One region of the Streptomyces sp. NPDC052721 genome, then DNA from elsewhere that is predicted to be linked to it. Evidence: riboswitches for the same ligand, from Rfam matches in the RefSeq annotation. Region 1 holds a riboswitch; each other region holds the start of a gene.
What was found. A riboswitch is a leader RNA that binds a small molecule or an ion and turns the genes downstream of it on or off. The one in region 1 is predicted to bind cyclic di-AMP.
Positions count from the first base shown of each region.

Region 2: it holds a riboswitch for cyclic di-AMP, as region 1 does, so the genes downstream of both, AB0L21_RS33230 (M23 family metallopeptidase) here and AB0L21_RS06380 (transglycosylase SLT domain-containing protein) in region 1, are expected to answer to the same signal.
Region 3: it holds a riboswitch for cyclic di-AMP, as region 1 does, so the genes downstream of both, AB0L21_RS31615 (peptidoglycan DD-metalloendopeptidase family protein) here and AB0L21_RS06380 (transglycosylase SLT domain-containing protein) in region 1, are expected to answer to the same signal.

Region 1 covers NZ_JBFATL010000004.1:233,162-240,908, reverse strand. The annotation lists gene fahA (fumarylacetoacetase) at 1-858, opposite strand, end outside; gene AB0L21_RS06385 (HAD family hydrolase) at 1,168-1,980, shown strand; gene AB0L21_RS06380 (transglycosylase SLT domain-containing protein) at 2,021-2,512, opposite strand; cyclic di-AMP (ydaO/yuaA leader) riboswitch at 2,518-2,694, opposite strand; gene AB0L21_RS06375 (polyprenyl synthetase family protein) at 3,238-4,248, shown strand; gene AB0L21_RS06370 (DUF2092 domain-containing protein) at 4,505-5,716, shown strand; gene AB0L21_RS06365 (ABC transporter ATP-binding protein) at 5,771-6,745, shown strand; gene AB0L21_RS06360 (ABC transporter permease) at 6,732-7,616, shown strand; gene AB0L21_RS06355 (NAD(P)H-dependent oxidoreductase) at 7,624-7,747, opposite strand, start outside.
Region 2 covers NZ_JBFATL010000047.1:62,469-70,215, forward strand. The annotation lists gene AB0L21_RS33200 (DHA2 family efflux MFS transporter permease subunit) at 1-1,109, shown strand, start outside; gene ribA (GTP cyclohydrolase II) at 1,302-1,928, opposite strand; gene AB0L21_RS33210 (MarR family transcriptional regulator) at 2,044-2,568, opposite strand; gene AB0L21_RS33215 (dihydrofolate reductase family protein) at 2,670-3,800, shown strand; tRNA gene AB0L21_RS33220 (tRNA-Met) at 3,961-4,034, opposite strand; gene AB0L21_RS33225 (PP2C family protein-serine/threonine phosphatase) at 4,159-5,340, shown strand; cyclic di-AMP (ydaO/yuaA leader) riboswitch at 5,582-5,747, shown strand; gene AB0L21_RS33230 (M23 family metallopeptidase) at 5,759-6,796, shown strand; gene AB0L21_RS33235 (aldo/keto reductase) at 6,890-7,747, shown strand, end outside.
Region 3 covers NZ_JBFATL010000043.1:19,121-26,867, reverse strand. The annotation lists gene AB0L21_RS31640 (Glu/Leu/Phe/Val dehydrogenase dimerization domain-containing protein) at 1-270, shown strand, start outside; gene AB0L21_RS31635 (TetR family transcriptional regulator C-terminal domain-containing protein) at 327-947, shown strand; partial or broken gene AB0L21_RS31630 (AraC family transcriptional regulator N-terminal domain-containing protein) at 944-1,243, shown strand; partial or broken gene AB0L21_RS31625 (AraC family transcriptional regulator N-terminal domain-containing protein) at 1,350-1,878, shown strand; gene AB0L21_RS31620 (SGNH/GDSL hydrolase family protein) at 1,975-2,760, opposite strand; gene AB0L21_RS31615 (peptidoglycan DD-metalloendopeptidase family protein) at 2,988-3,875, opposite strand; cyclic di-AMP (ydaO/yuaA leader) riboswitch at 3,881-4,075, opposite strand; gene AB0L21_RS31610 (alpha-galactosidase) at 4,345-6,420, opposite strand; gene AB0L21_RS31605 (tyrosine-protein phosphatase) at 6,593-7,390, shown strand; gene AB0L21_RS31600 (hypothetical protein) at 7,401-7,691, opposite strand.

The DNA of each region.
Region 1 (7,747 bases):
CGTGCCGGGCGCCGAGTCGTCCAGGTAGGGCAGCAGCGGATGGGTGCGCTCCGGAGGCGCCACGCGCGCGTGCTCCAGCGCCTCCAGCGGAGTGATCCACGCCGACACCGAGGTGGCGAAGGACTTGCCGAGGAACGGGCCGAGAGGGACGTACTCCCAGGCCTGGATGTCCCGCGCGGACCAGTCGTTCAGCAGGCACAGTCCGAAGACGTGCTCCCGGAAGCCGCCGAGCGCGACCGGGCTGCCGAGCCGCGACGGCACGCCCACGACGAAGCCGACCTCGGCCTCGATGTCCAGCCGGATCGAGGGGCCGAAGACGGGCGCGGGGTCGGCCGGGCCCTTGCGCTGCCCGGACGGCCGTACGACGTCCGTGCCGGAGACGACCACGGTGCCGGAGCGGCCGTGGTAACCGATCGGCAGGTGCTTCCAGTTGGGGGTGAGGGAGTCCTCGGCGTCGGGGCGGAAGATCTGGCCGACGTTCCGGGCGTGGTTCTCCGAGGCGTAGAAGTCGACGTAGTCCGCGACCTCGAAGGGCAGGTGCAGGGTCACCTCGGACAGGGGGTGGAACAGCGGCTCGACGGTCGCGCGGTGCGCCGGGTCCGTGACCCAGGACGTGACGGCGCGCCGTACGTCCGACCAGGTGGAGCGGCCGGCGGCCAGCAGCGGGTTGAGGGTGGGCCGGGCGAGCAGCGGCTGGTGGGGCGAGCCGAGCGCGGCGGCCGCGGCGCCCGCGTCGAGGACGTGGTTCCCGAGCCGGACGCCGATCCTCCGCTCCGTGCTGCCGGAGGGCGCGAACACGCCATAGGGGAGGTTGTGCGGACCGAAGGGGTCGCCCTCGGGGACGTCGAAGGGGGGCATGGGGTGCTGCCTCACTCTCATCCGGGCCATGCATGGCACCGCGTTCCATGTGGTCGGGCCACACGTTACGGCCGAGCTGAGTGTCTTGGGCAGTGCCTCACCAGGTGCTCGAAAGGTTTGGGGGCGGAGGCGGAGGACGGCAGCCCCCTGCTCAAGTTCGCTTCACCGCGCCTGGTCACACACCTGGCCGCACCCCACGACTGAGCGGCGCTCACCGCGCGGTCCACGGTGAGGGGTTGGCGGGAACGGCACGTAAGTGCGGGGAATGACGGGTGAGTCGGCGGGGCGTCCTGTCCGTATTCTCTGATCATGGCACCCACCCCGGCATATGCACTGATCGCCACTGACCTGGACGGGACGCTGCTGCGCGGCGACGACACCGTCTCGGACCGGTCCCTCGCCGCGCTCGCGCGGGTGGCGCGGGCCGGTGCCCGGCACCTGGTGGTGACGGGCCGCCCGGCACCGCGGGTGCGGCCGCTGCTGGCGGACCTCGGCTGCGCCGGGCTCGCGGTGTGCGGGCAGGGGGCCCAGGTCTACGACGCCGGTACCGACCGTCTGCTGTGGTCGGTCCGGCTGGACCGGGAGCTGGCCGAGACCGCGCTCGGCAAGATCGAGGCGGAGGTGGGGCAGATCTACGCGGCGGTCGACCAGGACGGCGTGGACGGGCTCACGCTCATCGAGCCGGGCTACCGGATGCCCCACCCGACGCTGCCCGCGGTGCGGGTCGGCCGGCGGGACGATCTGTGGTGCGCGCCCATCAGCAAGGTGCTGCTGCGGCACGCCACCCTGTCCGACGACGAGTTGGCGGCCGTGGCCCGCGCGGCGGTGGGCTCGCTGGCGACGGTCACCATGTCGGGGCCGGGCACGGTGGAGCTCCAGCCGTGCGGGGTGACGAAGGCGACCGGGCTGGCGCTGGCCGCCGAACGTCTCGGGATCGCCGCCGAACGGGCTCTCGCGTTCGGCGACATGCCCAACGACATCCCGATGTTCGACTGGGCCGGGCGCGGTGTCGCCATGGCCAACGCGCATCCCGAACTCAAGGCGGTGGCCGACGAGGTCACCCTGTCGAACGAGGACGACGGCATCGCCGTCGTCCTCGAACGACTCTTCCCGACCGACTGACCGGAACATCAGTAGCGCCCGGCCCGGCCGCCGGTGCCGGTCAGTACGCGCCGAACACGTTGTCGATGGACCCGTACCGCGCGGCCGCGTAGTTGCAGGCGGCGGTGATGTTGGCGACCGGGTCGTAGATGTTGAAGGACGTTCCGGGCACGTGGTACGCGTTGAACGTCGGGTCGATGACCTGGAGCAGGCCCTTGGACGGGATGCCCTTGGCGGCGTTGGAGTCCCAGAGGTTGATGGCGTTCGGGTTGCCCGAGGACTCGCGGATGATGTTGCGGTAGATGCCGTTGTAGGTGCCCGGGATGCGCTTCTCGGCCATGATCGCGAGCGACTCGCGGATCCAGCCGTCGAGGTTGTTCGGGTAGCCGGCGGGGGTGGTGGCCGCCGTGGTGGTGGCGGTGCTGGGGGCCGCGGAGGCGCTGGTCGCGCCGATGAGCGGCAGGGCGAGGACGGCGGCGCCGGTGCCGGCGGCGGTGAGCGCGCGGACGAGACGGCTGTTCCGGGTACGGCGGGGCTGAGCGACAGCAGACATGGGGGCGTTCCTCTCCGGCGCCTGCGGGGTGAGCTGTCGGGTTCGGGCGGGGAGGTGCCCGGCCGTGCCCCTGACGGAGGCATGGCTTCACCCCTAGCCGTCCGGCGCGGCGTGTGCCGTCCGGACCGGCGGCTTACCTGGGTCCCCCGCTCCTGCCGTACGAATTTCGTCGATGGGTATGCGGGCGGCGGCAGGATTCGGCGTCCGCCCGACGGCCCGGAACGTATGCGAGAGCACATGTCGGGAACAAGGGCCGGATTCATGCAACGTGCGATTTGACCTTGATCGACGGCGTATGGGGTGCTTGATCCTTTGCGGTTGCCAATGCTCAACTCGCCAACGGCGCAAGGGGTCACGGGGGTTCGGCCGGGGAGGTGGGGCGGCCGGTCGCGTGACCCAATTCACGAAATAGCAAACAGTTTTAAATCGGACATGGGGGATTAGGGGGATTCATGCTTGAAGTCGGGGTGATGCCGGAACCTGGCATATGGGGCGCGTCGTTGCCGAGGTGGGGGCACAGTGTCCGGATTACTCTTATATGGATAAATTTCCGTTCACACTGTGTGATCAAGACCATGCCGGTCATGGTCCGGTATCGCCCGGGCTGGACCGGTGGGCGCTATCGGTGATCGAAAGAGGACCGGATACGCTGACTTGAGTGAGGGCAGCGACCTATCGACAAACCGTGTAATCGCCAGCAGACACCAGCAGACAGGAGACCCCTCGTGACCGTCGTCGGGCCGTTCGGGCTGAGCGTGCGGGACCAGGCTCTCGAAGCCGATGTCCAGGCCGGATTGGCGGCTGTCGAGGAAGGCTTGCTCGAAGCCACCAAGAGCGAGGTCCCGTTCATCACGGAGGCCGCGCAGCACCTGGTGCGGGCGGGCGGGAAGCGGTTCCGGCCACTCCTCGTGATGCTCGCCGCCCAGTTCGGCGACCCCTACGCGCCGGGCGTGGTGCCGTCGGCCGTGGTCGTGGAGCTGACCCACCTGGCCACGCTGTACCACGACGACGTCATGGACGAGGCGGCCGTACGGCGTGGCGTGGACAGCGCCAACACGCGCTGGGGCAACTCCGTCGCGGTCCTCACCGGCGACTTCCTCTTCGCCCGCGCCTCCCAGATCCTCGCCGACCTCGGCCCCGAGGCGGTCCGGGTGCAGGCCCTGGCGTTCGAACGGCTCGTCACCGGCCAGATCCTGGAGACCGCGGGCCCCTCGGACGGCCGAGACCCGGTCGAGCACTATCTGGACGTGCTCGCCGGCAAGACGGGCTCCCTGGTGGCGGTGTCGTGCCGGTTCGGCGCGATGATGTCCGGCGCCGACGAGACGCTCGTCGACGTGCTCACCCAGTACGGCGAACGGCTCGGAGTCGCCTTCCAGCTCGCGGACGACGTCCTGGACATCGCCTCCGACTCCCACGAGTCCGGCAAGACGCCGGGCACCGACCTGCGCGAGGGCATCCCGACCCTGCCGGTGCTCCGGCTGCGCGAGCGGGCCGCCCGGCTGGGGCTGGCCGAGGACGTCGCGCTGTGCGAGCTGCTGGACTCCGACCTCAGCGACGACGCCCGGCACGCCGAGGCGCTGGCCGCGCTGCGCGCGCACCCCGCGCTGGAGCAGGCCCGCCGGGACACCGTGCGGTACGCGGAGGAGGCGCGGGCCGCGCTCGCCCCGCTGCGCGAGTGCGATGCCAAGGCGGCGCTGATCGAGCTGTGCGACGCGGTCGTGCACCGCGCCGGCTGACCCGGCCGGTCACCCGTACGGGCGCCGGCGTCCGGCACGACCCCTACGGGTCGGGTGGAGAAACCGCCGCCGGGTGTCATACCGCAGGTGTAGACGGAGTTGGCTCCGAGGTCTGACGCTTGTTCACGGCCGATTTGGTCAGATGGACACCACGGAAATCACCACTCCTCACCGTTTCGGGTGAGAATGGCGGCTCAGGGTGGACCAGCGGACCAGCGTGAGGACAGCCGCCGCCGACGACGGAGGTAAGGCACACATGGCACCGTACGAATCCGACGACGCAGTGGGCGCCGCGCGCGACGAGCACCCGCGCTCCGGCCGGCGCAAGGCCGCCCGGTACGCCGTGCCGGTCGCGGTGGTGGGGGTGGCGGCGGCCACGATCGGGCTGGTCCCGGCGCTCGCCGACTCCGGTGACCCCGACCTGCCGAAGATCAGCGCACAGCAGCTCATCGAGAAGATCGCCAAGTCGGACGTGCAGCAGCTGTCCGGCACGGTGAAGATCAGCACCGACCTCGGCCTGCCCGACCTCGGCGGCCTGGAGGACGGCCTGATGTCCGGCGCGGGCCGGGGCGGCTCGGGCGACGGCTCCTCCGCCGACCCGCAGGCCAAGCTCACCGAACTGGTCTCCGGCACGCACACCCTGCGCGTCGCCGCCGACGGCCCGGACCGGCAGAAGCTGTCGCTGCTGGAGAGCGGCGCCGAGTACAGCCTGATCCACGACGGCAAGGACGTCTGGGGCTACGACAGCAAGAGCAACGAGGTCCACCACTCCACCCGGCCCGGCTCCGGCAAGGAGCGTGAGGCCGAGCCGCCGGCCACGCCCAAGGACTTCGCCGACCAGGCCCTGAAGTCGGTGGACGACACCACGTCCGTCACCGTCGACGGCACCGCCCAGGTCGCCGGGCGCGACGCCTACAAGCTGCTGATCCGGCCCAGGCAGTCCGGCACCACGGTCGGCGCGATCAGCATCGCCGTGGACGCGAAGACCGGCATGCCGCTGAAGTTCACGCTGACGCCGAGGAGCGGTGGCGCCGCCGTGTTCGACGCGGGCTTCACCCAGGTCTCCTTCACCCGGCCGGCCGCCTCCACGTTCGACTTCACGCCGCCCAGGGGCGCGAAGGTCACCGAGGAGAAGGACGCGGCCGGGGCCCGGGAGCACGCCCCGAAGCACGGCGAGGACTTCGCCGGAGGCCTTGAGGGCAGGGACGGGCTGAAGGTGCTGGGCAAGGGCTGGACGTCCGTCGCCACCTTCGACACCGGCGCCAAGGGCGGCCTGCCGACCGGCTCCCAGGGCGGTGACCTCGGCGGCTTCCTCGGCTCGCTGGGCGACCCGGTCTCCGGGAAGTTCGGCAAGGGCACGGTCTTCTCCACCCGTCTGGTCAACGCCCTGATCACCGACGACGGCACGGTGTACGCCGGCGCGGTGACCAAGGAGGCCCTGGTGAAGGCGGCCGACGCGGGGAAGTGACCTTCCCGGCACGCCGCACCGGATGAGACGAACGGGACGAACCGAGGGGAGCCGATGGACGAACCGTCCGCCACGCAGCCGGACCCGGGCGACGCGACGGCGAGTGTGATCGCCACACGCGGCCTCACCAAGCGCTACCGCGGCGGACAGCTCGCCGTGGACGGTCTCGACCTGACCGTCCCGGCGGGCAGCGTCTTCGGCTTCCTCGGCCCGAACGGCTCCGGCAAGACCACCACCATCCGCATGCTGATGGGTCTGATCGAGCCGACCGCGGGCACCGCCCGGGTGCTCGGCCGGCCCATGCCGCGGGCGGCCCGTACGGTCCTGCCGCAGGTCGGCGCGCTCATCGAGGGCCCCGCCCTGTACGGCTTCCTCTCCGGCCGGGACAACCTGCTGCGCTACGACGCCGCCGACCCGACCGCCGACCCGCGCACCCGGCGCGCCCGCGTCGCCGCGGCGCTGGACCGGGTCGGTCTCGCCGCCGCCGCGGGCAAGAAGGCGAAGGCGTACTCGCTCGGCATGAAACAGCGTCTGGGACTGGCCGCCGCGCTGCTCCAGCCGCGCAGACTGCTCGTCCTGGACGAGCCCACCAACGGTCTCGACCCGCAGGGCATGCGCGAGATCCGCACCCTGGTCAGGGAGTTGGCCGCCGACGGCACGACCGTCTTCCTCTCCTCGCACCTCCTCGACGAGATCGAACAGGTGTGCACCCATGCGGCGGTCATGGCGCAGGGCCGGCTCGTCACCCAGGGCGCGGTGGCCGATCTGGCCGCCGGGGCGCGCGGCCGGCTGGTGGTGACCACCCCGGACCCGGCCGAGGCGGCACGCGTGCTGAAGGAACTGGGCGTCGCAGACGTGACGGCCGACGGCGACCGGGTCACCGGCGAACCCCCGGCGCGGGATCTCGCCGAGGTGACCGCGGCCCTGGTCACGGCGGGCGTCCGGGTCCGGGGCCTCACCGTCGAACGGGCCTCGCTGGAGGACGCGTTCGTGGCGCTGACCGGGGAGGGCTTCGATGTCGCGGGCTGATGTGCTCCAGGCGGGCGCCGGGCGCCGGGCGAACCCCCTGTGGACCCTCGGGCTGTTGCGCAGCGAGCTGGTCACCACCGTCCGCCGCTGGCGCACGCTGGCCCTGCTCGGGGTGCTGGCCGCGGTGCCGGCGCTGGTCGGGATCGCGGTGAAGATCGAGACGCGGGGCGGCGGGCCGGCGGGCGGGGGCGGCGGCGAGGGCCCTGCCTTCATTTCGCAGATCACCAACAACGGCCTGTTCCTGGTGTTCACCGCACTGGCCGCGACCCTGCCGTTCTTCCTGCCGATGGCGGTCGGCGTCGTGGCGGGCGACGCGATCGCCGGGGAGGCCGGCGCGGGCACCCTGCGCTATCTGCTGGTCGCCCCGGCCGGCCGCACCCGGCTGCTGCTCACCAAGTACGCGACCGTGCTGGCCTTCTGTCTGCTGGCCACCCTGGTCGTCGCCGTCTCGGCGCTGCTCGTCGGCGCGCTGCTCTTCCCGCTCGGCGAGCTGACCACGATCTCCGGCACCCGGATCAGCTTCGCCGAGGGGCTCGGCCGCGCCCTGCTGATCGCCCTCGTGGTCGCGGCCTCCCTGGTCGGCGTGGCGGCCCTCGGCCTGTTCGTGTCGACGCTCACCAACAGCGGCATCGCGGCGATGGCGACCACGGTCGGCCTGCTCATCACCGTGCAGATCGTCGACCAGATACCCCAGTTGCACGCGATCCAGCCGTACCTGTTCTCGCACTACTGGCTGTCCTTCGCCGACCTGATGCGCGATCCCGTCTACTGGGACGACCTGGTGAAGAACCTGGGTCTCCAGGGGCTGTACGCGGCCGTGTTCGGCGCGGCGGCCTGGGCGCGGTTCACGGCGAAGGACATCAACGCCTGACGCGGGCTCACCGGAGTGGGGCGCCGACGGCCTCGTACGGGAAGCGCGCGAGGGGCGCGTCCTGCGCGAAGAACGTCTTCGCGCGCGCCAGCGCCTCGGCGTCCTCGTGTACGTCACCGGGCGCGCTGCCG
Region 2 (7,747 bases), on a different contig from region 1:
TCGCCGCCTGCGCCTGGGACGCGGCCAGTCTGATCGCGTTCCGCGCGGTGCAGGGGCTGGGCGGGGGTCTGCTGCAGCCGGTCGGCATGGCGATGGGCATGCGGGTCGCCGACCGGGCCCGGCTCGGCCGGGCGATGGGCCTGCTGGGGCTGCCCATACTGATCGGACCCGTCGCCGGCCCGGTGCTGGGCGGCGGGCTGGTCGACGCCGCGTCCTGGCACTGGATCTTCCTGATCAACCTGCCCGTCGGCGCCCTGGCCCTGGCCCTCGCGGTCCGTCTGCTGCCGAAGGACGCCCCGCAGGCCCGTGGCCGGGACCTGCCCCGGCTGGACGTCCCCGGCCTGCTGATGCTCTCGCCCGGCCTGGCCCTGCTCCTGTACGGCCTGGCCCGGGGCGGCGAGCGCGGGGACTTCACGGCACCCGGCGCGCTGCTGCCGACGCTCACCGGCGCCCTGCTCGCGGCCGCCTTCGTACGGCGGGCGCTCACCGTCCGCGCGCCGCTGCTGGACCTGCGCCTGCTGCGGGACCGTACCTTCGCCGCCGGCATCGGCACGCTCGCCCCGTTCACCTGCGGCTACTTCGGGTCGATGCTGCTCGGGCCGCTGTACTGGCAGCAGGAGCGGGGCCTGAGCGCGACGGCGGCCGGACTGCTCGGGGCGCCGGTCGGGCTCGTGGTCGGTACGACGATGCAGATCGCGGCCCGGCGGATCGACACGGCGGTACCGCGCCGGCTGATCACGGCCGGCTGCGCGGTGGCCGCCCTCGGAATGGGGCTGATGGCGTGGCAGACCGGCACGGCGGGGGTCGCGCCCTGGCGGATCGTCGTCGCGGGCATGGTGATGGGCGTCGGCGCCGGGATGACGCTGATGCCGGCGATGACCACCGCGACCCGTGGCCTGCCCCCGGACCGGCTGGCCGGGGCGAGCACCGCGCTGAGCATCAACGCCCAGCTCGCCGCGTCGGTCGGTACGGCCGTGCTGTCGGTGGTGCTGGGCGCGGCGGGCACGTCCCCGGCCGGCTTCCGGCTCACCTACGCCGTGACGGCGGCCCTGCTCGCCCTCGGCGTCTTCTCGGCCCTCCGGCTCCCCGGCCGCCCCGCGGCCGGCTAGGGCCGGTCTGCCCATGCGCGTCCTCGCCCGAAGGGGCGCCGCGCGGCGTCAAGCGCGTGCTCTACGGGTCCCCCGGCCGAAGGCTGGGGGAGTGCCGGCGAGGGGGCACCGCCCACGCCCTTGAGGCAGTGGGGGCGTGCAGGGTGTCGTGCGGCAGACAGGAACGGTCAGACAGGAATGGTCAGACAGGTCCTAGCCCGCCGTCAGTTCGGCCAGCGGGAGCGTGTGCTGGGTCTGGAGCACCTTCGCGCGCAGGTAGCGGACGTTGTGGGCCGTGGTGAAGACACCGGTCGGCACCCGGTCCCGTACCGCGATCCCCAGCGAGCGCAGCTGGCCGGCCTTGTCGGGGTTGTTGGAGAGCAGGTCCAGCTCGGTGATGCCGAGGGCGCCGAGCATCTGGGCGGCGGCCGTGTAGTCGCGGGCGTCCTCCGGCAGGCCGAGGGCGGCGTTCGCCGCGTAGGTGTCGAGACCCTGGTCCTGGAGGGCGTACGCGTCGAGCTTGTTGTAGAGGCCGATGCCGCGGCCCTCCTGGCGGAGGTAGAGCAGGACGCCGCCGCGGTCGGCGATGCGCTCGACGGCCTCGCGCAGCTGCGGTCCGCAGTCGCAGCGGGCCGAGCCGAAGACGTCCCCGGTCAGGCACTCGGAGTGCAGGCGTACCAGCGGGACCGGGCCGGGGTCGCCGAGGACGACGGCGAGGTGTTCGCGGCCGTCGGTGAGGCCGTGGAAGGTGACGAGTTCGGCGTCGGCGCTGTAGCCGTCGGCGAAGCGCAGCGGTACCCGGACGCGGGCACGCGGGGTGGCGGCGGGGATGTCGGGCATGCGGGTCCTCCGGGACTGTTGCTTCAGATTTGAAGCAGAGGTTCGCATGGACCCTACCCCTGCTTAAAAGTTAAAGCAATTGCGGCAGGCAGGCAGGCAGGCAGGCCCGGCCCGCTCAGGAGCCCGACGGCGACGAGCAGGACGAACGGCGCCGCCAGGGGACGTCGTCGGCACCGGACGCGTCGTCCTCGCCCTGCAGCCCGCGCGCGATCCCCGTGCAGATCTCCTCCAGCTGCCCCACCTGCTCCGGGGTGAGCCGGTCGAACAGGGTGCTGCGGACCGTCTCGACATGCCCGGGTGCCGTACGCTCCAGGACGGCCATCCCCTCGTCCGTCAGCACCGCGAGCGAGCTGCGCTTGTCCCAGCGGCAGTTCTCCCGGCGCACCAGGCCGTCCCGCTCCAGCCGGGTCACCACGTACGTCAGCCGGCTGCGGGTGATCTTCAGCGTCTCGGCGAGATCGGTCATGCGCAGCCGCCGGTCGGGGGCCTCGGAGAGGTTGGCGAGCACCGAGTAGAACAGGTGCGGCATACCGCCGTCCTGCTGGAGCTGCCGGTCGATCGCGTCCTCCAGGAGGCGCGAGGCGGCCATGTAGGCGCGCCAGGCGCGCTGCTCCTCGGGGGTGAGCCAGCGGGTCGTCATGCCGCCAGTGTAAGTTTGTTTAAAACTTGAACCAAGCCCGTCCGTCCAGACGAGCCCGTCCGTCCAGACGAGCCCGTCCGCCTCCGGAAGAGAGGGCGCCGATGCCCCTGCCGTACGTGCTGCTGTCCGCCGCCGTCTCCCTCGACGGCTACCTGGACGACACCGGCCCCGAGCGCCTGCTGCTGTCCAGCCCGGCCGACTTCGACCGGGTCGACGCGGTACGGGCCTCGGCCGACGCGATCCTCATCGGCGCCGGCACGATCCGCGCCGACAACCCCCGCCTGCTGGTCAACTCCGCCGAGCGGCGCGCGGCCCGGGTGGCGCAGGGCAGGCCGGAGTACCCGCTGAAGGTCACGGTCACCGCCACCGGCGACCTCGACCCGGACGCCAACTTCTGGCACACCGGCGGCGACAAGATCGTCTACACCACCGACCGGGGCGCCGGGCGGGCCACGCGCCTCCTCGGGCGCACCGCCGACGTCGTCCCGCTCGGTCCCGCCCTGGACTGGCGGACCCTGCTGGAGCATCTGCACGACGTGCGTGGCGTCGGCCGCCTGATGGTCGAGGGCGGCGGCACGGTCCACACCCAGCTCCTGCACCAGGGCCTCGCCGACGAACTCCAGCTGGTCCTCGCCCCGCTGTTCGTCGGCGACCCCGCGGCCCCGCGCCTGTTCGGGCCGGGGGCCTACCAGCCCGGACGGCTGCGCCTGCTCGACACCCGCCGGATCGAGGACGTCGTGCTCATGCGGTACGTGCCGACGGCCCCCGGCACCGGGGCTGTCGCCACCGCCGCCGACCGCCACTGGCTGCGGACCGCCTGCGAACTGGCGGCGCTGTGTCCGCCGTCGGAGACGGCGTTCAGCGTCGGTGCGGTGGTCGTCGCCGCCGACGGTACGGAGCTGGCCCGGGGCCATTCACGGGAGGGCACCGATCCCGTCGTGCACGCGGAGGAGGCGGCGCTCGCGAAGATCGACGCGGGCGATGCGCGGCTGGCCGGTGCCACGGTGTACAGCAGCCTGGAGCCCTGTGCCCGGCGGGCGTCCCGGCCGGCGCCCTGTGCCGAGCTGATCCTGCGGGCGGGGGTGCGGAGGGTGGTCACCGCGTGGCGTGAGCCGGACACGTTTGTGGCGGGGGCCGACGGACGTGGCGTTCTGGTCGCGGGGGGTGCGCAGGTGGTGGTGCTTCCTGAGCTGGAGGAGCTCGCCAAGGCGCCGAACGTTCACCTGCTGTGAGCGCCTGCCCGTCCGCCATGGGCCGCATGGTGGGCGGGCGCGGGCGCGGGCGCGTTGGGGCTGGTCGCGCGGTTCCCCGCGCCCCTGGCGGGGCACCGCGGTGGGCCGGGAAAACACTCAGGGCCCGGAATCCTTGGGATTCCGGGCCCTGAGCCTTCAGTAGCGGGGACAGGATTTGAACCTGCGACCTCTGGGTTATGAGCCCAGCGAGCTACCGAGCTGCTCCACCCCGCGTCGTTGTGACTCCAGTGTACGCCATGCGCGGGACCGCTCGCACACCCCTTTCGGCCCACACCGGTCGCCGCCCGCCCCGGGGGCCGGAAACCTGGAGGTACGTCGGACAAGTGGGAGACACGCGGTGCGCCCTGGAAAGGTGGAGGAGAGCCCGTACGCCAGGGCGGGCGGCAGGCTCCCCGGCGACCCCGTGCCCGACCCGGGCCTCGGGGACGAGCGGGCGCCGGTGCGCGCCCGCCGCCGTCCGAGCCCCCGTGCCCTGGCCCGCGCCCTGCCGGCCCTCCTCGTCGTCTGCGGTGTCCTGTACGGCCTGCTCGCCCCGGACGACTTCACCGCCGTCCCGTTCTTCACAGCGGCCCCACTGGTCGCCGCGCCCTTGTCGGCGCTGCGCACCACCGTCCTGACCGGCCTCGCCTCCCTCGCCGCCGCCTACGCCGTGCACACCGACGCGGGGGTCCATCCGGCCGTGGGCACCCTCACCGACGTCGTCACCGTGGCCACGGTCGCCCTGCTGGCCGTCGCCATCAACCGGGTGGTCCGCCGGGGCGACCGGCGGCTCGCCTCCGCCCGGGAGATCGCCGAGGCCGCCCAGCGGGCCGTCCTGCCGGAGCCGGACGAGCGGATCGGCGGCTACGAGATCGCCGCCTGGTACGAGGCGGCACGGCAGGACGCGTTCATCGGCGGCGACCTGTACGCGGTGCAGGACAGCCCGTACGGTGTCCGGCTGGTCGTCGGGGACGTGCGCGGCAAGGGCATGGGCGCGGTCGCCGCGGTGGCCGTGGTGATCGGGGCGTTCCGGGAGGCGGCCGAGCAGGAGGCCACGCTGGAGGCGGTCGCCGAACGGCTGGAGCGGGCGCTGGCCCGCGAGGGCACCCGGCGCGACGGGATCGACGCCTTCGAGGGGTTCACCACCGCGGTCCTCGCCGAACTCCCGCACGACGACGGCGTCGTACGGATCGTCAACCGCGGCCATCCGCCACCGCTGCTGCTGCACGCCGACGGCACCCTGCGCACCCTGGTCCCCGCCGAACCCGCGCTGCCGCTCGGCATGGGCGACCTCGGGCTGTGGCCGGACCGGGCCACCGAGACCGCCTTCCCGAGCGGCGCGACCCTGCTGCTCCACACCGACGGCCTGTCCGAGGCCCGGGACGCCCACGGCCGGTTCTACGACCCCGAACGGCGGCTCGCCGGGCGCACCTTCGCCGGCCCGGCCGCGCTGGTCGGCCGGCTCGCCGAGGAAGTGCGCCGGCACTCCGGGGGCGGCATGACCGACGACATGGCGCTGCTCGCCGTACGACGGCCCTGAACGTCACCGAAGGTGACCGGGCGAGCGCCGTACGCATAACATCTGAGTCACCATCAAAACCGAAGGTGGCTGCTGAACGGGATCGATGCTCGGTCAACTCGCCCGTTTTGGCGGGGTAGTGGCCGATAAATCGCCGGTAAAGACGGGAATGATCAAGCCGAACGGCTTGGAAAGTGACTGGCAGGTCTATTAACGTTCGATAACGCAGCGCGGTCGTCACAGCCGTCACAAGAGGCGGCTCCGTGCGCACGCGCCGAATCCCGCGAGGGAGCCGGGGAACCACCACCCTGGGGTGAATCACGCGGATGCCGCAGTGAACTCACGGAGTCCACGACCGGTATACGCGCGTAGGAGACCTTCCTGCTCCGAACCCGTCAGCTAACCCGGTAGGCGAAAGGAAGGAAAGGAGCACGCCCGCGTGGCGTCCAACCGGCCTGTCCCAGAAGCCCCGTTCATTCCGGCACAGCGCGAGCCCGAGACCTTCGGGTACGGCGCCTACCACGCCGAGGAGGGCCCCTGGGAGGAGTGGAACCCCACCGAGGAGTCCGTCGCCCCGGTGCGTGGCCGGCATCGCGTAGCCAAGCAGCGCGGTGGCTTCGCCCGCAGCTCCACCGTCCTGGGCGTCGGCGTCATGGCCGCGGTCGGCGCGGGCGGTATGGCCAGCGCCAACACCGGCAAGCCGCCGGTCCCCATCTCCCTGCCGGACCTGCCCTCGGTCGGCTCCCTCTTCGACGACGACTCCGCCGATCCCCAGCCGGCCGAGGCCGCCACGGCCACACTGAGCGGTGTCGGCGTGGCCACGGCCGCCGGCGAGGACACCGCCGACGCGGGCGAGGCGCTGCGCAACCGGATCATGGCCCAGGCCGAGCAGCAGCAGGGCCAGGCCGAGAGCAGGGCCACCGCCGCCGCGCTCGCCGCCGCCGAGAAGCAGAGCGCCGACGCCGCCGCCCAGGCCGAGAAGGAGGCCGCCGCCAAGGCCGCCGCGGCCAAGGAGAAGGCGGAGGCCGCCGCCGAGAAGAAGGCCGAGGAGGAGCGGCTGGCCCGGCTGGCCAAGCAGTACACGCTGCCCACCTCCTCGTACACGATCACCTCGACCTTCGGCCAGGCCGGTGCGATGTGGTCCTCCGGCTACCACACCGGTCTCGACTTCGCCGCCCCCACCGGCACCCTGATCAAGGCCGTGCACAGCGGCACGATCACCGAGGCGGGCTGGGCCGGCTCCTACGGCTACCGCACGATCCTCACCCTGGACGACGGCACCGAGCTGTGGTTCTGCCACCAGTCCTCGATCAGCGTCTCCGTCGGCCAGAAGGTCGGCACCGGCGAGGTGATCGGCCGCGTCGGCGCGACCGGCAACGTCACCGGCCCGCACCTCCACCTGGAGGTCCACCCCGGCGGCCAGGCCACCGGCATCGACCCGATGGCGTGGCTGCGCGACAAGGGCCTCACCCCCTGACGGTCCTCCGTGCGGGAATCTTTGCGGGAACTTGGCGGGAACGCCGCCCCGGCGGTGGGATGCGATCACCCACCGCCGGTGTTGACATGACGTATGACGTCACTTCGTAAACTCGGCTCTTCCGACCTTGAGGTCTTCCCGCTCTCCCTCGGGGGCAACGTCTTCGGCTGGACCGCCGACGAGCAGACCTCCTTCGCCGTCCTCGACGCCTACACCGCCGCGGGCGGCAACTTCATCGACACCGCCGACTCCTACTCCGCCTGGATCGAGGGCAACCAGGGCGGCGAGTCGGAGACGATCATCGGCAAGTGGGTCAAGGCCCGCGGCAACCGCTCCGACGTCGTCATCGCCACCAAGGTCAGCCAGCACCCGCAGTACCAGGGGCTGTCCGCCGCCAACATCAAGGCCGCCGCCGACGCCTCCCTGCGCCGCCTGGACACCGACTACATCGACCTCTACTACACCCACTTCGACAAGCCCGAGGTGCCGGTCGAGGAGATCATCGGCGCGCTGGACGAGCTGGTGAAGGCCGGAAAGGTACGGCACATCGCCGCGTCCAACATCAGCCCCGAGCGGCTGCGGGCCTCCCTCGACTTCTCCGACCGCGAGGGCCTCGCCCGCTACGTCGCCCTCCAGCCGCACTACAACCTGGTCTCCCGGGACACCTACGAGGGCCCCCTGCAGGACCTCGTCGCCCGCGAGGGCCTGTCCGCCGTCCCGTACTTCTCCCTCGCCTCGGGCTTTCTCACCGGCAAGTACCGGCCCGGCACGACCGTCGACAGCGCCCGCGCCGAAGGAGCCCAGAAGCACGCGGAATCCGAGCGCGGCCGGAAGGTCCTCGCGGCCCTGGACGAGATCGCCGCGGCCCACGAGGCCCCGGTCCCCACGGTCGCCCTGGCCTGGCTCGCCGCCCAGCCCACGGTCACGGCCCCGATCGCCTCGGCGCGGACG
Region 3 (7,747 bases), on a different contig from region 1:
GAGACACTGCTCGCCGCGCGCGGGGTGACGGTGCTGCCGGACGTGGTGGTCAACTCCGCGACGAACGCCTGGTGGTGGTGGACCCTGTTCGGCGACATCGGCGCGGACGCCGACGGGGCCTTCGGGCACATCCGGCGCTCGATGCGCGCCCTGGTCGGCCGGATGCTGGACCGTGCGGCGGCCGACGGGACGACCCCGCGCGTGGCCGCGCACGCCCTGGTGACCGACCGGTTGCCGGTGATCGCGGACCGGTTCGGGTGGTACCGGTGACGGGCCTGCCGCGCGACGGCTTCGGCGGCATCGGGGTCAACGACTAGGGTGACCGCGTGGCGAGAGTGCGGTTGAGCGTGGCCGAGCGGCGGGAGGAGCTGCTGCGGGCAGCCATCGGGCAGATCGAGGCGCGGGGCGTGGCGGCGGTCAGGATCGCCGACGTGGCCGCGGCCCTCGGTGTGAGCAACGCGCTGGTGCTGTACCACTTCTCCACGAAGGAGAAGCTGGTCGCCGCCGCGTTCACGTACGCGGCCGAGGACGACCTCGCGCGCCTGCGCAAGCTGCTGGGCCGGCGGACCACCGCGCTGCGCCGGCTGCGGGCGGCGGTGCGCTGGTACGCGCCGACCGGGCAGGCCAAGGGCTGGCGGCTGTGGATCGAGGGCTGGGCCGTGTCCCTGCGCGAGCCCGCCCTGCGGGAGGTCACCCGGGAGCTGGACAAGCAGTGGAAGGCGGCGATCGCGGACGTCATCGCCGAGGGCGTCGCGGCCGGTGAGTTCGCCTGCGCGGACCCGGCCGGCACGGCACTGCGGCTGACCGCGCTGCTGGACGGGCTGGCGGTCCAGCTGACGTCGTACCCGGGCGCGGTGCCCCGGTCCCGGGCACAGGAGTGGGTGGACGACGCTCTTGCCCGCGAACTGAGTCTGGAGCGGGAGGCGTTGACGGACCGGCAGCGCTGACGCGGGGGCCCTCCCGGAACCGCCGGCGCGACCGGCATGCCCGCCCCGACGGGACCCCGCCGTCGACGGCGTCCTGGTGCCGAAGGTCGACCGGTGGGACCCGCCGGCGCTCTCCGTGTCCGGCACGGTGCTCGCGATCGTCGCCCAGGCGCCGAACGTTCGCGCTGGGCGACCGGGTCTTAAGAGCACGGCCCCGGGCAGTACTGGTCGCATCCGTCGACCTGCCCGTCACCGGGCGCTTCCTCCAGGTCGAGCCCAAGCGGCCGGCCCTCGCCCTCGGACCCGCCCTGGAACCTCCGCCGTCGCGGAACAGCTGCTGCCGAACCCGCCCCGCAGACACCCCGCCCCCCGGCAGCGGCACGCCGCCGGGGAATCGCCGACAGCCACGCCCCGCCCACGAAGCCCAAGCGGCCGGCCCCCGGCCTCCCACCCGCCCTGGAACCCTCCGCCGTCCCGGAACAGCTGCTGCCGAACCCGCCCCGCAGACACCCCGCCCCCCGGCAGCGGCACGCAGTCGGGGAATCGCCGACAGCCACGCTCCGCCCGCGCTGCTGGACGCGGTCGTCCGGCTGCTGCGCCTGCTCGACGAGCCCCGCGACCGGGCCGTACTGGCTCCGCTGGTCAGACGCGAGATCCTGTGGCGCATGATCACCGGCGATCAGGGTGCGCCGGCTCGGTCTGGCCGACAGCGTCCTCAGCCACGTCTCCCGGGCCGTGCGCCGCATCCGCGAGCACTGCGTGGAGCCCGGCTGCGGGAGGCCCGGCTGCTGCTCGCTCCCACCCGGGCGGCGTCACCGGGGTCGGCCAGCGCGTCGGCTAGGGCAGCCCGTCGCGGTTCAGCCGGGAGTACCGCCGCCGGTTCGGCACACCTCCCCGCCAGGACGCGGCCCGCCGGCTGAGCGCCGTACGCGCCCCCGTGGGCGTCCTGCCCCGAGCGGGCCGGACCACGAAGGGGGTGCGTTCTGTCCGGGGAGCGGCGAGGGCCCGCGCCGGTGGTGCCGGCGCGGGCCGTGGCGGGTCGGTGGGGTCAGGCCACCGAAGCGATCCGCATCTTGATGTCGTCCGGTGACAGCGTGCCCTTGGCGGTCACGTGGTCGCCGGAGGACTCGCCGCGCAGCCGGCGGCCGATCCAGGGGACGAGGTACTCCCGGGCCCACTGGACGTCGTCGCGGCGGATCTCCAGCGTGCCCCGGGGCGGCAGCGGCGGCCACGGCTGCTCCGGGTCGGCGGGGACGTCCAGGCCGAGGACCTGTCCCGCGCGCAGCGCCACGCGCGTGTGCCCCTCGGGCGAGAGGTGCAGCCGGTCGGTGTCCCAGGCCCTGCGGTCCTGCACGGACTTGAGGGACCACAGGTCGAGGACGGGGCAGCCGTACCGGTCGGCGATGGCACGGACATGCCCGTTGTAGGTGGCGATCTTGCCGCGGAGATGCTTGAGGACGGGGACGCCACGGGTGTCGAAGCCGGTCGTCACCATCACCGTGCCGGCCGCCTCCGTCAGCCGGGCCACGGCCCGTTCGAAGCGCTCGGCCACCTCGTCGGGGTCGGTGCCCGGACGGATGATGTCGTTGCCGCCCGCACAGAAGGAGATCAGGTCCGGGGCCTTGTCGATGGCCTGCGGCACCTGGTCGGCCACGATCTGGTCCAGCAGCTTTCCGCGCACGGCGAGGTTGGCGTACTGGAAGTCGCCCTCGGGACGCCGGTCGGCGAGGAGCACCGCGAACCGGTCGGCCCAGCCCACGAACGCCCCGTCGGGGCCGGGGTCGCCGACGCCCTCGGTGAAGCTGTCCCCCACCGCCACGTACGACCCGATCACTGATCTGCTGTCATTCTTCGAATCGTCTGCCACGTCGGACCATGATTCACCTTCGGATGTGACCTACGCGACCGTAAGCAGGACTTGACGAATGGTGAGATGAGCCACTCTTAAATAGTTTGCAAAGCCAGGAATAGAAGCTGCACGGTACACCGAAGGCCGGACCCGGGGATCGTGGGTCCGGCCTTCGGGGGCGTGTCAGGCAGGTGGTGAGAGGGGCGCGGGCGTCAGCCGACGGCGACGCCGTGCGAGCGGAGGTAGGCGACCGGGTCGATGTCCGAGCCGTAGTCCGGGGTGGTGCGGATCTCGAAGTGCAGGTGCGGGCCGGTCACGTTGCCGGTGGCGCCGGACAGACCGATCTGCTGGCCCGCGGTCACGGTCTGCCCGGCCGAGACGGAGAGCTGGGAGAGGTGGCCGTACTGGGCGTAGTGGCCGTCGTTCAGCTTGATGACGACCTGGTTGCCGTACGCCCCTCCCCAGCCCGCGGAGACGACGGTGCCCGCGGCGACGGCCTTGAGGGGGGTACCGGTCGGGACGACGAAGTCGACGCCGGTGTGGTAGCCGCTGGACCACATGCTGCCGGCGACGTGGTAGCCGGTGCCGACGGTGGCGCCGGTCACGGGGAGGGTGTAACCGGCGGAGGCCGGCTGGGAGGCGGGCTTCGGCGCGGCCTGCCGGGTGGCCTCCGGCGCGGCGGACGGTGTGGACTTCGGGGCAGCCGGCTCCGCGGTGGCCGGCGCGGTCTTCCCGCCGATGCGGAGCTTCAGGCCCGGGTGGATGACTCCGGGGTCGGCGCCGATGGCCTGCCGGTTGTCGTCGTAGAGCCGCTGCCAGCCACCGCTGACATGCTGGTCCTGTGCGATCGTCGCGAGGCAGTCACCGCTGCGCACGGTGTAGGTGCGCGCGCCCGTGTCCTGCTGCGCCACGGCCTTCTTCACCGTGCCGGGGAGGGTCTGCGCGGCCGTTCCGGAGGCGGACTGGGCGGGGGGCGCGGCGTGCGCTCCGGTGGCCCCGAGGAGGGGCAGGGCCAGGGCGGCGCCACCGGTTCCGGCGACGGCGAGGGAGCGGGAAAAACGCGGGGTCTTGGGACGTCGGTGCTTACCCTTGGCAGGCATGGCGCAATTCCTCTCCGGCGCCTGCGAGGTGAGCTGTCGGGTTCGGGCTGGAGCTGCCCGGCCGTGCGCGGCACGGCTGCACCCCTAGCCTGTCGCGGAGACCGGACAGGCAGTCCTACCTGGTGGGTCCCCCGCTCCTGCCGACGCGGGTCATGTGTGTGGGGAATCCGGACGGCGGCAGGATTCGGCGTTCCGCCCGGGTCGGTGGCGAACGTAAGCGAGCAGGAGGCGCGGAAACAAGCAGCCGGTTCCCGTTGTTCCGGTTCCTGCTGATCGGATACGGGAATTCACGGTCACCGAGTGTGAATTCCCGTGCCCTTCTCCTTTTCAATTCGCCTATGGGTACTGGAATTACGTGAACATGACGCGCGACGCACGGTCACCGATATGACCCTCCTCACGCGCCGGTTCCCCAGATGTCCTCATTCCGCAGCGAGTTGGAGTGAAAGCGTCAATTCAGACAGAAAAGTCAGATGCGGCGCAGTCGGATGACCGTCGCATCCAGGTCGCCCTTGAGCCCGGTGCGCAGCCCGTGGTGCAGCAGTACGGCACCCCGGTACACTTCGCCTGTTTCGCGGCATTCGTACGACGCCGCCGGGTCGAGCCCGCGCAGCCGCACCGCCGGCACCGGCTCGCCGTAGCTCTGGGCCTGCAGCCAGGCGAGGACGACGGTCTCCTCCCCCCGGACGTACTGCACGGCGCTCAGACCTCCGGCCGGAGGCCGCAGCCGGTACAGCTCGCCGTGCTGCACGACCGGGCGGATCTCCTTGTACAGCTCCACCCACCGCCGGGCCTCGGCCAGCTCCTGAGCGCTCCACTCCGTCAGGTCGCCGCCGACCCCGAGTACGCCCGCCATGGCGCTGACGAACCGGAAGCGCAGCGAGCTGACCCGCCCGTTGAGCTGGGTGTTCGGGCTGTCGGTGACCCAGGCCGCCATCACGCGCGCGGGATGGATCTGCGTGAAACCGTGCTGGATGGCGAGCCGGTCCAGCGGGTCGGTGTTGTCGGAGGTCCACACCTCCTCGGTGCGGCCGAGCACGCCGAGGTCGATCCGGCCGCCGCCCCCCGAGCAGGACTCGAAGGCGACCCCGGGGTGCGCGGCCCGCAGCCGGTCCAGCAGGGCGTACAGGCCGCGGACGTGGTCCACCCACAGGCGCTGCGGGTACGGCTCCCCGGGCCAGCCGGCGTCGGTGAAGCAGCGGTTGAAGTCCCACTTCACATAGTCGATGGGGGCGCTGGACAGCAGGGCGTCCAACTGCTCCCACAGGTACTCCTGGACGTCCTCGCGCGCGAGGTTGAGAACGAGCTGATTGCGCAGTTCCGTCCGCTTCCGTCCCGGTTGGTACTGCACCCAGTCCGGGTGGGCCCGGTACAGGTCGCTGTCCGGGTTGACCATCTCGGGCTCGACCCAGATGCCGAACTGCATGCCGAGCCCGTGCACCTGGTCGGCGAGGGGCTTGAGGCCGTGCGGGAAACGGTCGGGGTTGGGCGTCCAGTCGCCGAGGCCGGCGCGGTCGCTGGTGCGGGCGCCGAACCAGCCGTCGTCGACGACGAACAGCTCGATCCCGATCTCGGCGGCCCGGCGGGCGAGCGCGAGCTGCTGCTCCTCGGAGATGTCGAAGAAGGTGGCCTCCCAGGAGTTGAACAGCACGGGCCGGTCCCGCTCGGCGTCCGGGATGACGTACGCGCGCTGGTAGGCGTGCCAGGCACGGCTCGCGCCGCCGAAGCCGCCGTCGCTCCACAGCCCCGCGAAGACCGGGGTGGTGTACGACTCCCCGGGCGCGAGGAGCAGCAGGCCCGAGTCGTCGTAACCGGCGCCGCCGGTGATCTGCACGCGCGCGTCCGGGAGTTGGGCGACCGCGATGCGCCAGGAGCCGGACCAGCCGAGCGCGCAGCCGTAGACCTCGCCGCGCTCCTCGGTGGCGTCGGTGTCCAGGGCCACCCAGGGCAGGTGCTGGTGGCCGGTGTGGCCGCGGCGGCTGCCGATGACCTTCTCACCGTAGGTGAGGGGGGCGGTGGTGAGCCGCGACTCGGCGGCCCAGCGGCCGTGCAGCTGCGACAGCCGCCAGCCCTCGCGGTCGGGCAGGGTCCAGGTGGCCGCGTCGGCCCGCAGCAGCTCCACGCGCGCGTGGCCGCCGTTCTCGACGGTCACCCAGCGCTCCACGACGTCCCCGCGCATCCGGTAGTGCAGGGTGATCGCCACGCCGTCGTCGTCGAAGCGCAGCCGCAGCTCGTCGTCCTCCGTGGTGTCGTACGACACGAAGCGCCACTCCGTGCCGCGTCGCTCCTCGGTGCGGAGTGACAGGGCGGGGCGGACGAAGCGGGGGCCGCCCTCGACCGGATACTCCTCCCGGCCGTCGAGCGGGGACTCGAAGGGCCAGTAGCCGGGCAGGGGGCTCACCGCGAGCGCCTCCGCGTCGGCGAGGGCGATCCGTGGCCCCCAGTGCAGATGGAGCAGCTCGTCCGCGTCGGTGAGATGCAGGGCATAGCTGCTGCCGGGGCCCGACAGGAGCCAAGTACGACCGTTTTCGGCGATGTCCACCATCGAGACCTCACAGGTGCCAACAGATCCGCTCAAGTGCCAACATCATCAAGGGCCGCGGACCCCTCTGACAATGCCTGTGGACAACTCATTGCCCGAGGAAATCGATGCCGTATGGTCGACGGAGCGCCCGCCGACGAGCCGCGACGGCGGGGACCGACCGGGAGGAGCCCCCGTGACGCAGCAGGTCCCGTCGACCGAGCCGGAGCTGGCCGGAGTGCGCAATTTCCGTGACGTGGGCGGGCTGCCGACCACGGACGGGCGGCGGGTGCGGTACGGCGTGCTGTTCCGCAGCGGGCACCTGGCGCACGCGACGGAGCAGGACGCGGCCTTCCTCGCCTCCCTGGGCCTGCACACGATCTTCGACTTCCGCAACGCGGCCGACCAGAAGCTGGAGGGCCCGGATGTCGAGCTGCCCGGCGTGCGGAATGTGAACCTGCCGCTGAGCGATCCGGCGGACGGCGCCGAGTTCTGGAAGATGGTCCGCGAGGGCGACCTCGACCAGCTGCGCGCGATCCTGGACGACGGCAAGGGGGCGGCCCGGATGATCGCGTCCTACCGGAAGATCGTCACGGAGCGCACCGCCGAGCACGCGCGCGTGCTGCACGCTCTGGCCGACGACAGCGTGCCCGCGCTGATGCACTGCGCGGCCGGCAAGGACCGCGCGGGCATCTCCGTAGCGGTCACGCTCCTCGCTCTCGGGGTGGAGCGGGACGCGATCGTCGCCGACTACCTGGAGTCGGGTGCCGCGCACCGCCGCTACAAGGTCCGCCGCAGCGGCAGCGCGGACACCGCGTACACCCCCGAGGTGATGGAGCTGCTCAACCCGCTCTTCGACGCCCGCGCCGAGTACCTGGAGGCGGCGTTCGCGAGCATCGAGGAGACCTGGGGCGACGTCGAGACCTACCTGGCGCAGGGCCTGGGCCTCTCCCCCGACTCCCGCGAGCGCCTGCGCGCCCGTCTGCTGGACTGACGGGACCCGCTCAGGGAGCCCAGGGCAGGCGGACCGCCTCCTGAAGTCGACCTTCGGGTCGCCGTACAGCAGCCGCGCGTCGCCGAGCCGGCCGGACACCGGGATGCCCGGCCCGGACCGGACCGCCTGCGGTCGCCGTCCCCACGCCGGTGAGGCCGATCCGGCCGGCCGTCTCCCGGGGGGCGCCGCCTTCCGCGAGGCGAGCCCGGTGGTACGCGTCGTACGTCACGTCGGCCGGAAGCCGCTCGTGCTCGTACAGGGCGCCCAGCACCCCGGCCGCGTCCGGCAGCGGCGGTGGCATGAACCCGGTGGTGCCGTCACCGGCCGACTCCCGCGGCCAGTCGGCCGTACGGGGGC